3 regions of the Lysinibacillus sp. NPDC097214 genome follow, and region 2 is predicted to be linked to each of the others. Evidence: riboswitches for the same ligand, from Rfam matches in the RefSeq annotation. Region 2 holds a riboswitch; each other region holds the start of a gene.

The links. Region 2 has a riboswitch for S-adenosylmethionine ahead of ACQKMI_RS17155 (cyclase family protein). Riboswitches for the same ligand answer to the same signal wherever they lie in the genome.
Region 1: linked by a shared signal. The riboswitch ahead of ACQKMI_RS16300 (MetQ/NlpA family ABC transporter substrate-binding protein) and the one ahead of ACQKMI_RS17155 (cyclase family protein) in region 2 are both predicted to bind S-adenosylmethionine.
Region 3: linked by a shared signal. The riboswitch ahead of metK (methionine adenosyltransferase) and the one ahead of ACQKMI_RS17155 (cyclase family protein) in region 2 are both predicted to bind S-adenosylmethionine.

What each region holds. Positions count from the first base shown of each region.
Region 1 covers NZ_JBNNSS010000006.1:358,078-361,361, reverse strand. The annotation lists gene ACQKMI_RS16305 (methionine ABC transporter ATP-binding protein) at 1-906, opposite strand, end outside; gene ACQKMI_RS16300 (MetQ/NlpA family ABC transporter substrate-binding protein) at 999-1,823, opposite strand; SAM riboswitch class I at 2,085-2,189, opposite strand; gene ACQKMI_RS16295 (pyridoxal phosphate-dependent aminotransferase) at 2,523-3,284, opposite strand, start outside.
Region 2 covers NZ_JBNNSS010000007.1:154,592-157,875, reverse strand. The annotation lists gene ACQKMI_RS17165 (Cof-type HAD-IIB family hydrolase) at 1-37, shown strand, start outside; gene ACQKMI_RS17160 (DedA family protein) at 181-777, shown strand; gene ACQKMI_RS17155 (cyclase family protein) at 1,216-1,953, opposite strand; SAM riboswitch class I at 2,080-2,184, opposite strand; gene ACQKMI_RS17150 (hypothetical protein) at 2,348-2,755, opposite strand; gene ACQKMI_RS17145 (MFS transporter) at 2,914-3,284, opposite strand, start outside.
Region 3 covers NZ_JBNNSS010000001.1:782,553-785,836, reverse strand. The annotation lists gene pckA (phosphoenolpyruvate carboxykinase (ATP)) at 1-345, opposite strand, end outside; gene ACQKMI_RS03695 (hypothetical protein) at 918-1,136, shown strand; SAM riboswitch class I at 1,144-1,262, shown strand; gene metK (methionine adenosyltransferase) at 1,595-2,791, shown strand; gene ACQKMI_RS03685 (gamma carbonic anhydrase family protein) at 2,983-3,284, opposite strand, start outside.

The DNA of each region.
Region 1 (3,284 bases), on a different contig from region 2:
GCCGTTTTTTAATTCAATGATATTGGCTGTTAAAATATTTGGTTGTACATCATAAACTTTGCTCACTTCTGCAAGTAATGGCTTCCCGGTACTTTCACCAAGGAATGTTAAACGAATCACACTTCCTGAAAGATTTAATTGCTCGATAAGGGAAGGCGATAAATTGCGTTGAGAAATGGTATTTAAAAACTTACGTGTCGTTAAATGCTGAGGCTTCGAAAATAGTTCTATAGCAGAGCCATATTCTACAACCGTCCCTGATTCAAGAACGGATACATCATCGCAAATTTTTTGAATAACGTTCATTTCATGTGTAATGAGTAAAATAGTGATGCCCAGCTCACGATTAATTTTCAAGAGAAGCTCAAGAATAGCGTCAGTTGTTTCAGGATCGAGAGCACTTGTCGCTTCATCACTGAGTAAAATCTCAGGCTCTTGGGCGAGGGCACGTGCAATAGCGACACGTTGCTTTTGACCACCTGAAAGTTGGCTAGGGTAGCTATCTAATTTCTCTGTTAGGCCAACGATTTCTGCATATTTTGCAACGCGTTTTTTCACTTCAGAGTCGTTATAGCCTAGAAGCTTTAATGGTACCGAGATATTGTTGTAAACGGTCGCTGTTTTTAAGAGATTAAAATGCTGGAAGATCATGCCGATTTTTTGACGTGTTTCGCGAAGGTCGTTTAAAGAAAGGGAAGTAATATCTACATTGTCGATCAATACTTTTCCTGTTGTCGGACGCTCTAATAAATTAACACAGCGGATAAGAGTACTTTTTCCTGCACCACTGTAGCCAATAACCCCATGGATTTCACCTTTTTTGACATGCAAGTTAATACCATCTACTGCTTTGACGATACCTTTTTTAGTTTTAAATTCTTTTGTTATATTTTCTAATTGAATCATACTGTGATATCTCCTTTCTAAGCCCTTCTATAAAGCAAGAATCTGCTAGTTTTCGCAGATTCTCGATTGTATGAAAGGTCCTTAATCGTCACTTACCAGCCCGGAATAACGGAACCTTTGAACTCTTCTTCAATAAATTTGCGTACTTCATCAGAATGGTAAGCTTCAATAAATTTCTTTATCGTTGGGTCATCTTCGTTTTCAGCACGGACTGCAATGTAATTTACATAAGGAGAGTCAGTAGATTCTAAAAGGATGGAATCTTTTTTAGGATTAATACCAGCATCAAGAGCGAAGTTCGTATTAATAGCTGCCACATCTACTTCACTGAGCTGCTTCGGAATTTGTGCAGCCTCTAATTCAATGAATTTAAAATTCTTTTTGTTTTCTTCCACATCGCGAATAGATGCTGTTAAGTCTGCACCTTCTTTTAATTTAATGATGCCTGCCTCTTGAAGGACAAATAGAGCACGAGCCCCGTTCGTTGGATCATTTGGTAATCCGAATGTTGCACCATCAGGAACCTCATCGAATGATTTATATTTCTCAGAGTATATGCCCATAGGATTTAAAATTGTTTTTCCTACTGGCACTAAATCTGTTTTGTGATCTTTGTTAAATGCGTCGAGGAATGGCTTGTGTTGATAGCTGTTTACATCAAGATCACCCTCGGCTAACGATGTATTTGGTAAAACATAATCAGAGAAAGTTTTTAGTTCAACCTCTAAGCCTTTTTCTTTGGCAACTTTTGCAACAACCTCTGTAATTTGTTCGTGCGGACCAGAAGTTACACCAACTACAATTTTATTTTCATTAATAGCCTGACTACCTTTATCTTCTTTAGTACCGCAACCTACTAATGCTGCTACCAATGTGAGACTTGCTAAACCTAGTAAAATTTTGTTTTTCTTTTTCATGAAACATACCTCCAAAGTTGTTTTATCGGTTTTAAAATCAATTTCGCCTTGGCGTAATTGCCGTCCGGATTTTGAATTGTGCTTAGGCCTGCAGGATGCAGGTCAGTTAGCCGTTTTCGCAGGATGCGAAGTTTTAGGCTAACATCCTTATATTCATTCCTTTCAAAATCCGTGACATCCGCCGGAGGCTTTTATCTTCATGTAAATGAAGATAAAAAAAACTCTCTTAAAAAAATTAAGAGAGGTCCATGAAAACGTCCTCTCTTATCTTTCAAACGATGATCGTTTGCTGGATTTGGCACCTTCCTTAAAAAAGGAGGTTGCCGAGCTTCATAGGGCCAGTCCCTCAGCTACTCTTGATAAGAGATTTATAATATTTTTTTGTAAATCCGATAGGACTAATATAAATTAAAGGGTATAGGAAGTCAATGGAATTTTTAAAATTTTTTATTTTATTATAATATTCCATTTAGGAAGATGGATGGGAATGTCAGCGAGAAATGGGAGATATGAAACGCATTTTCATGGCTCTATGAGCGATCAGAGGGGTGTTGTGTCCGCATGAAGAAATAGGGTAGGTCCAATTTTATCCGCTAGAAGAAGGGTTAGAGCTACCAAAGAAGATAGTGAGGTGAAAAAACTGTCCCATAGCAAATGTGAGCTAATGGGACAGTTTTTTGATAGAGGAAGTTCAAATGCTTATGAGTTAAATAAGTTTAATTTTTCAATTCGGCTGACTGCTTCACGTAAGCGATCTTCACTTACAAGTAAACCTACACGCACATAGCCTTCACCATATTGACCGAAGCCATTGCCTGCAGCTACTGCGATATCAGCTTTGTCGAGCAATACATCAGCAAACTGCTCGCTTGTATAACCTAATGGAACAGGGAGCCATGCAAAGAAAGAACCCTTCGGGGCGGTTACTTGCCAACCAATTCGTTGTGCTTCTTCGATAAGAACATTTCGCCGACGCTCATAAGTCGCTCTTAGTTCATCCGCGCAATCCTGAGATGCTGTAAGGGCAACCGCTGCTGCTTGTTGCACAGCGGGGAATTGACTACAAAATAGATGATCTTGAATAAGATTAATAGCCGCAATAATATCAGCGTTACCAACTGCGAATCCAATACGCCAGCCTGCCATATTAAATGTTTTAGATAATGTATACATTTCGATGCCGACCTCTTTGGCACCTTCCGCTTGTAGGAAGCTAATAGGTTTTTTGCCGTCAAATCCAATGGCTCCGTAAGCGAAATCATGTGAGACGATTATGTTGTGCTCTTTAGCAAAGCGCACCGTTTTCTCGAAAAATTCAAGTGTTGCAGTACCACCAGTTGGGTTGTTCGGGTAATTTAAGTAAAGAAGCTTAGCCTTTTCTTTTACTTCATTGGATAAAGCATTATAATCAGGCAGGAAATTATTCTCTGCAAAAAGTGGCATGACTTCAAAATTAACATC
Region 2 (3,284 bases):
TGATTATGCTCTTCGTGAGCTACAAATAATTAGTTAGTAATGAAAAACATTTTTAAGATACAACATTGATGAATGCATGGAGAAAATTGTAATAAATTCATAACACTCATAATGTTATCTCTATTGAGTTATTATAAAGCTAACTATTAAAAATTATTACGATTTAGGTGGGATGGATTTATGGCGCATCACGTGCAATCTCTTATTGAACATTATGGATATTTTGGCATTATTCTTATCCTGGTTGGAGGGATTGTCGGGCTGCCACTTCCTGATGAAATATTTTTAACATATGTAGGGTATAGTGTATATCGTGAAACTCTTTCACATATTCCAGCTTTAATCAGCGCTATCGTAGGTGCAGCGGGGGGAATTACCTTGAGCTACTATATAGGCTATAAATTCGGGCTCCCCTTATTACAAAAATACGGTTCGAAAATCCATATAACTGAACAGAAAATTGATTTTACGAAAAAGTTATTTGAAAAAATTGGACCAATATTATTATTAATAGGGTTTTTCATTCCTGGTGTGCGTCATCTTACTGCATATATTGCGGCTATTAATAATTACCCTTATAAAAAATTCGCTTTCTTTGCTTATGCGGGAGCAACTATATGGACATTTACTTTTATTACCTTAGGAATGGTGCTTGGAGAGAAATGGCATTATGTTGGGGTATATTTATCCCGCTACAGTATTTATCTCATAGTATTGTTCATCATCATTATGTTGATCGTTTATGTTATTTTCAAAAGAAAGAATTCACCTAAATAAATGATTAAGAAAGGTCTGGTTCAATATTTATTGAATCAGACCTTAACTTGTCGAGTTTAATTTAAATAAAGTGTATCAAAAAACAAAGGTTGATTTTCACTCCGAGCTGGCGCTTTCCGCGGGCTTGGCTTCAATCTCCTCGTCACTCCGTTCCTGCGGGGCTTTCAGCGCAAGCTCATCCCGCAGGAGTCGCCACTCTCCGCGAAAATCAACAGTTCCTCATCATAGAATGAGTCGACGAGCGAAACAAAATAGTATTATAGCTATGGTTAAAATACTATACAAGGCAAGCCTCACCACATAGACTTCTCGAGTAAAACAAGATTAGATGCTCTTCATAAAATGCTAAATGGCAAAGTCTGTCAATTAAATTACCATACAGCTCTGTGCAAAACAAAGTGGTGTTTGTCCGCATTTCAAATCGTACCTATTGCTATTTTAAGGTAATATAGCAAATGAACGGACAGGGAATCCAGATGCTTTTTCAGGCTTTGGCACAATATTGAATATAACTCCACCTTTTGGAGGGAGCTTATCCAAATTTGTCATAAGCTCAATTTGGTAAGTATCTTGCTCAAGCACAAAATATTCGCCGTCTAACTTACCGTTTGTACGGAAATCTGCTGCTGAATCTGTATCAAAAGTTTCGTGGCCGACAGCACTTACTTTTCGTTCGTTGAATAAAAATTGTAACGCTTCTAATCCCCAGCCAGGAATATGATTATTGCCATCAGCATCTTTGTTGCTGAAAGACTCTTTATCTGGCCAGCGTTTACTCCAATCAGTACGCAGGGCAACAAAGGTACCTGCTTCAATTTCTCCATGTTCAGCTTCAAAGTCAAGAATATCTTGAACACTTAATGTGTAATCGTTATTAATTTCGGCATCCTTCGATTTATCAATAACGATTAGTGGTAGCACTAGTTCTTTTAAGTCCAGTTCTTCTAAATAGCGTGTATCTCGCACAAAATGAATAGGTGGGTCGATATGTGTTCCATATTGCCCTGGGAAAGTGAATTGTTGTGCAAAGAAGCCATCATCATGGGAAAATAATGTTTCAAATTTTGCATCGTCGAACACAAAGAAGTGTGGAGAATTTGGACCAAATGTATGTGTTAAATCGACCCATTCTTTCGATTTCAATAATTGAATTGCTTGTAAAAGTTCGTTTGCCATACTATTTCCCTGCTTTCTATTCATATTTTGGGTGCTATTTTTTGCTTATCATTCTCGTTAAATAGCAAATAAAAAAGAGTCCTCCTTGAAGAAGAGGACTCTTGTGCAAAGCAACTAAAGTAAGTCTTCTCATCTTCAAGGCTAAATTTTGCCATTTGGAATTAGCACCATACCTATAGGCTGGTTGCTGAGACTTCATAGGGCCAATCCCTCTGTCTCTCTTGATAAGAAAATGCGATATAAGAATTTTCAGAAATAAAGTTTACAAACACTTTAGCATATTTGTTTATAGTTTACAAGTTTGATAGGGATACAAGGTTAAAAAATTAAACATTTCAAAATCTCCATAAACATGCTAAAAGCAAAAAGAGGCCCTCTTCAAAGGACCAACTCTTCACCAACTTAAAGCTAATGTAAGCTTACAACATCCGCTATCAGTAAATATTATACGAATTCCATCTGGCGTATAGGTAGTTTCGAATTTTATCGTAACGCCAGTTGACGTAATTAATTTTTCAACTTCTGTTTTATTTGATAGTTGTGCTGCGTTCATAAGATCATGTGCAAATTGCTCTGATTCATCAATTTTATCCGTAAGTAATTGTGCTTGCTGCATAATAACCTTAATCCGTTTCGCAGAAGTCTTTAATTTCACTGTATTGATGGATGGAAATGGACTTCTATTCGTTGGGTCTGGCATTGCTAGATGTCTAGAAGGTTGTTGAGAGATTGGCTGATTTGCCATTACCCATGTTGGATAATAATTAGGATAGACAAAATACGGATAAGGATTGTAATACAACTAAACTCCTCCTATCCTATAGCTGATACCTTATCTTATGTACAATAAAGACTTTCGGTGTTAATGGTTGATGCTTTGAAAAGAATGAGCAAAAGTGGAATAGGATAAAAAATGAAAGGAAGCTTGGTTAAGACTTCCTTTCATTTTTTATCCTAGATCTATAGTTTGTTTCTATCGAAGATTAACCATAGTAACGTAGTAGCTGCCGCAAGCATCACCAAGGCGAATCCGTATATAGGTGTATGAGCTAATGATTGGTGGCGAATGATGAATCCCCCGATATATGAACCTAGAAAAATGCCAATATTAAAAGCTGAAATATTTAATGCTGAAGCCATTGAAATAGCTGAGGGTATATACTTTTCTGAAAGCTGAACGGCATAAAGCTGTAATCCTGGTACATTCATAAACATAAATAGCCCCATCATAAAGACCATCATTAATCCAATAAACGATGATTCCAAAAAGAAGCCGATGCCGAGTAATGATAATGCTAAGCCTATAAAGATAATAAAGATAGAACGTAAAG
Region 3 (3,284 bases), on a different contig from region 2:
TTTGTCAGCACCAGCAAAGCCTTTGAATACGAATAATTCGTCACGTTCTTTTAAATATTTTACTACTTTTACATATAAGTTATCGAACACTTCAGAAGAAATTGGTCGGTTAACTTTTCCCCAGTCAATTTTATCTTTTGTACTCTCTTCTTCTACCGTATATTTATCTTTAGGTGAACGACCAGTGTATTTGCCAGTTTCTGCACGAACTGCGCCATCTACTGTTAACATAGCTTCACCACGAGAAGTAGCTTTTTCAGCTAATTGTGGTACTGAAAGTTGAACATTAATGTTACTGCCGCTTAATAATTCCTTCAGTTCGTTTGCAATTTCTACTGAATTCATCGATTAAATACCATCCTTTTTTATAGTATTCCCTTGAGTCTGAGGGAGATTTTCTTAATTTCAAAAATAGTATAACACAATTGGTTTAATAATCTATACTAATTAAGAAATTATTTTTCAGATTTTATTACTTTTCAAGAAAACGACAAAAAGTAAATTAATTCGTTTTAATAATGCTTTTTACCCTATTTATAATAAGTGATCAGACAATCACTTTCGACACAGCAAAATTGTGTTTAGAAGCTTTTGGCTAACATGAGGTTCGCACAGGATGTGAAGTTTTAGCTTGTTTTTTATTCGTTGGAGCTTGTCTTCGATTGAATAGGGGCTACAATCATATTCATCCACCACATGTTCTGTAGCTGACGCTTTGCTTTCGCTACAAAATGTGCTGTAAAGGGATACACATATGTTAACACATGATGTGAGGTGGAGAGTAGGGATTATTTTGTTTAAATTTACAGCATAATCCAAAAAAGTTTCATTATAATTCCATACTATCTTATATGAATACAATCAATTGTACCTCGGCATAGTTGGATTCGGAGTCGGCTTTGTGCTTAGGCCAGCAGATGTTTTTTGCGCGTAAGCGAAGCGACAGCAACACGGTTTTATCTGTGCGACAGCAACAACAACACGAGGGCCGACACGATGTCGGTCATTTCGGTAATGCCACAGGTCGTGGTGTACTTAGTCTGAGTTCCTCTATTTCAGTGGGTGTTGGGACACTCGCTGAAAGAAGTGAAAAAAATTTGACAACGTTCGACCTTTTACGTATTATGAGATATTGAACGGATACTCTTATCCCGAGCTGGTGGAGGGTCAGGCCCTATGAAACCCGGCAACCTGCATGAACTATTTCACGACATGCGCTGGTGCCAATCTGATGCAAGGGGAAACCCCTTGAACGATAAGAGTGAAAGGTTACGAAGTCATTATTCCTTTCCTCATGTTAAGTAAGCGTGAGAAAAGGATTTTTTTATTGTTAAAAACGAATGTAAAGGTAAGTATATAGTCCTTTCCTTATTATAATGACGGATCTTTCGAAAACCTCGTGTTAAAAGCAGTAGTTGTTTTTTGTGTGAAAGTGAAACGACAGCAACAGTTGTTTTTTGTGCGAAAGTGAAACGACAGCAACAGCTACAACAACGGCTTTAGAGTTCAATCTATAGGAGCGGGCTTGACATGGGTAATGAGTACCGTATTAATTCGCAAATATTATTTGTAAAAGTAATAGGAGGAAAATCAAATGACAAACCGTCGATTGTTTACATCAGAGAGTGTAACAGAAGGACATCCAGACAAAATTTGTGATCAAATCTCGGATGCCATTTTAGATGCCATTTTAACAGAAGATCCAAACGCACGTGTAGCGTGTGAAACAACAGTAACAACTGGCTTAGTATTAGTAGCAGGAGAAATTACTACTTCTACTTATGTAGACATTAAAGGTATCGTTCGTGATACTGTAGCAGAAATCGGTTATACACGTGGGAAATATGGTTTTGATGCAGAAAACCTAGCAGTACTTGTTGCTATTGGTGAGCAATCACCTGATATTGCTCAAGGTGTTGACCAAGCCTTAGAGGCGCGTGAAGGCTCTATGACTGACGCTGACATTGAAGCAATTGGCGCAGGTGACCAAGGTTTAATGTTCGGTTATGCATGTAACGAAACACCAGAGCTTATGCCATTACCAATTAGTTTAGCGCATAAATTGGCTCGTCGTTTAACGGAAGTACGCAAATCTGGTGAACTAGCATATTTACGTCCAGACGGAAAAACACAAGTAACAATTGAGTATGATGAAAACAATGTACCAGTGCGTGTTGATACGATTGTCATTTCTACACAGCATGACGAAGAAGCTACACTTGAGCAAATTCAAGCAGACTTAAAAGAATTCGTTATTGCCCCAGTTGTTCCAAGTGAATTATTAGATGCTGAGACTAAATATTTCATTAACCCAACTGGCCGATTCGTAATTGGTGGTCCAAAAGGAGACGCTGGTCTAACTGGACGTAAAATCATCGTTGATACATACGGTGGCTATGCACGTCATGGTGGAGGTGCTTTCTCTGGTAAGGATGCAACTAAGGTAGACCGTTCAGCGGCATATGCAGCACGCTATGTGGCGAAAAATATCGTAGCAGCTGGTTTAGCAGATCGCGCTGAAGTACAACTAGCTTATGCGATTGGTGTTGCTCAACCCGTATCTATTGCAGTTGATACTTTCGGGACAGGAAAAGTTACAGAAAGTGAAATTGTAAAATGGGTACGTGAGCTATTTGACCTACGCCCAGCGGGGATTATTAAAATGCTTGACCTACGTCGCCCAATTTATAAGCAAACTGCAGCATATGGTCACTTCGGTCGTACAGACTTAAATGTACCTTGGGAACAAACAGACAAAGCTGACGCATTACAAGAAAAAGCAGGTTTATAAACTATTCAGCTAAAGTAATAAAGTAGCTGAAAAAATATTTTAATATACTATTACAGAAAGGGGCTCAACATGCTAATGCCCCTTTCGTTGTTTTTAACTTCTTTCAGCGAAAAAAATAAGCTCCTTATCATAATCGTGTATGGCTCGGTTGTCCAAGCAAACGAGGAGCTGCTTTGATTTAGTTGAAATAACTATTTATTTTTTGGTTGAAGAGATTTATAGTATTGACCTTTTTCTACATATTCACGTATGATGCGTTCCATATCTTCTTTATCTTCATCGTTTAATTCTCTTACAACTTTTGCGGGACGCCCTAATGCTAAGCTATTTGGAGGAATGACTTTGCCTGGAGGTACAAGGCTACCCGCCCCAATGAATGCACCCTCTCCAATCTCCGCTCCGTCTAATACGATAGAGCCCATACCAATTAAGGCTTTTTTTCGAATTGTACAGCTATGTAAAGTTACTTGATGTCCGACTGTTACCTCATCTT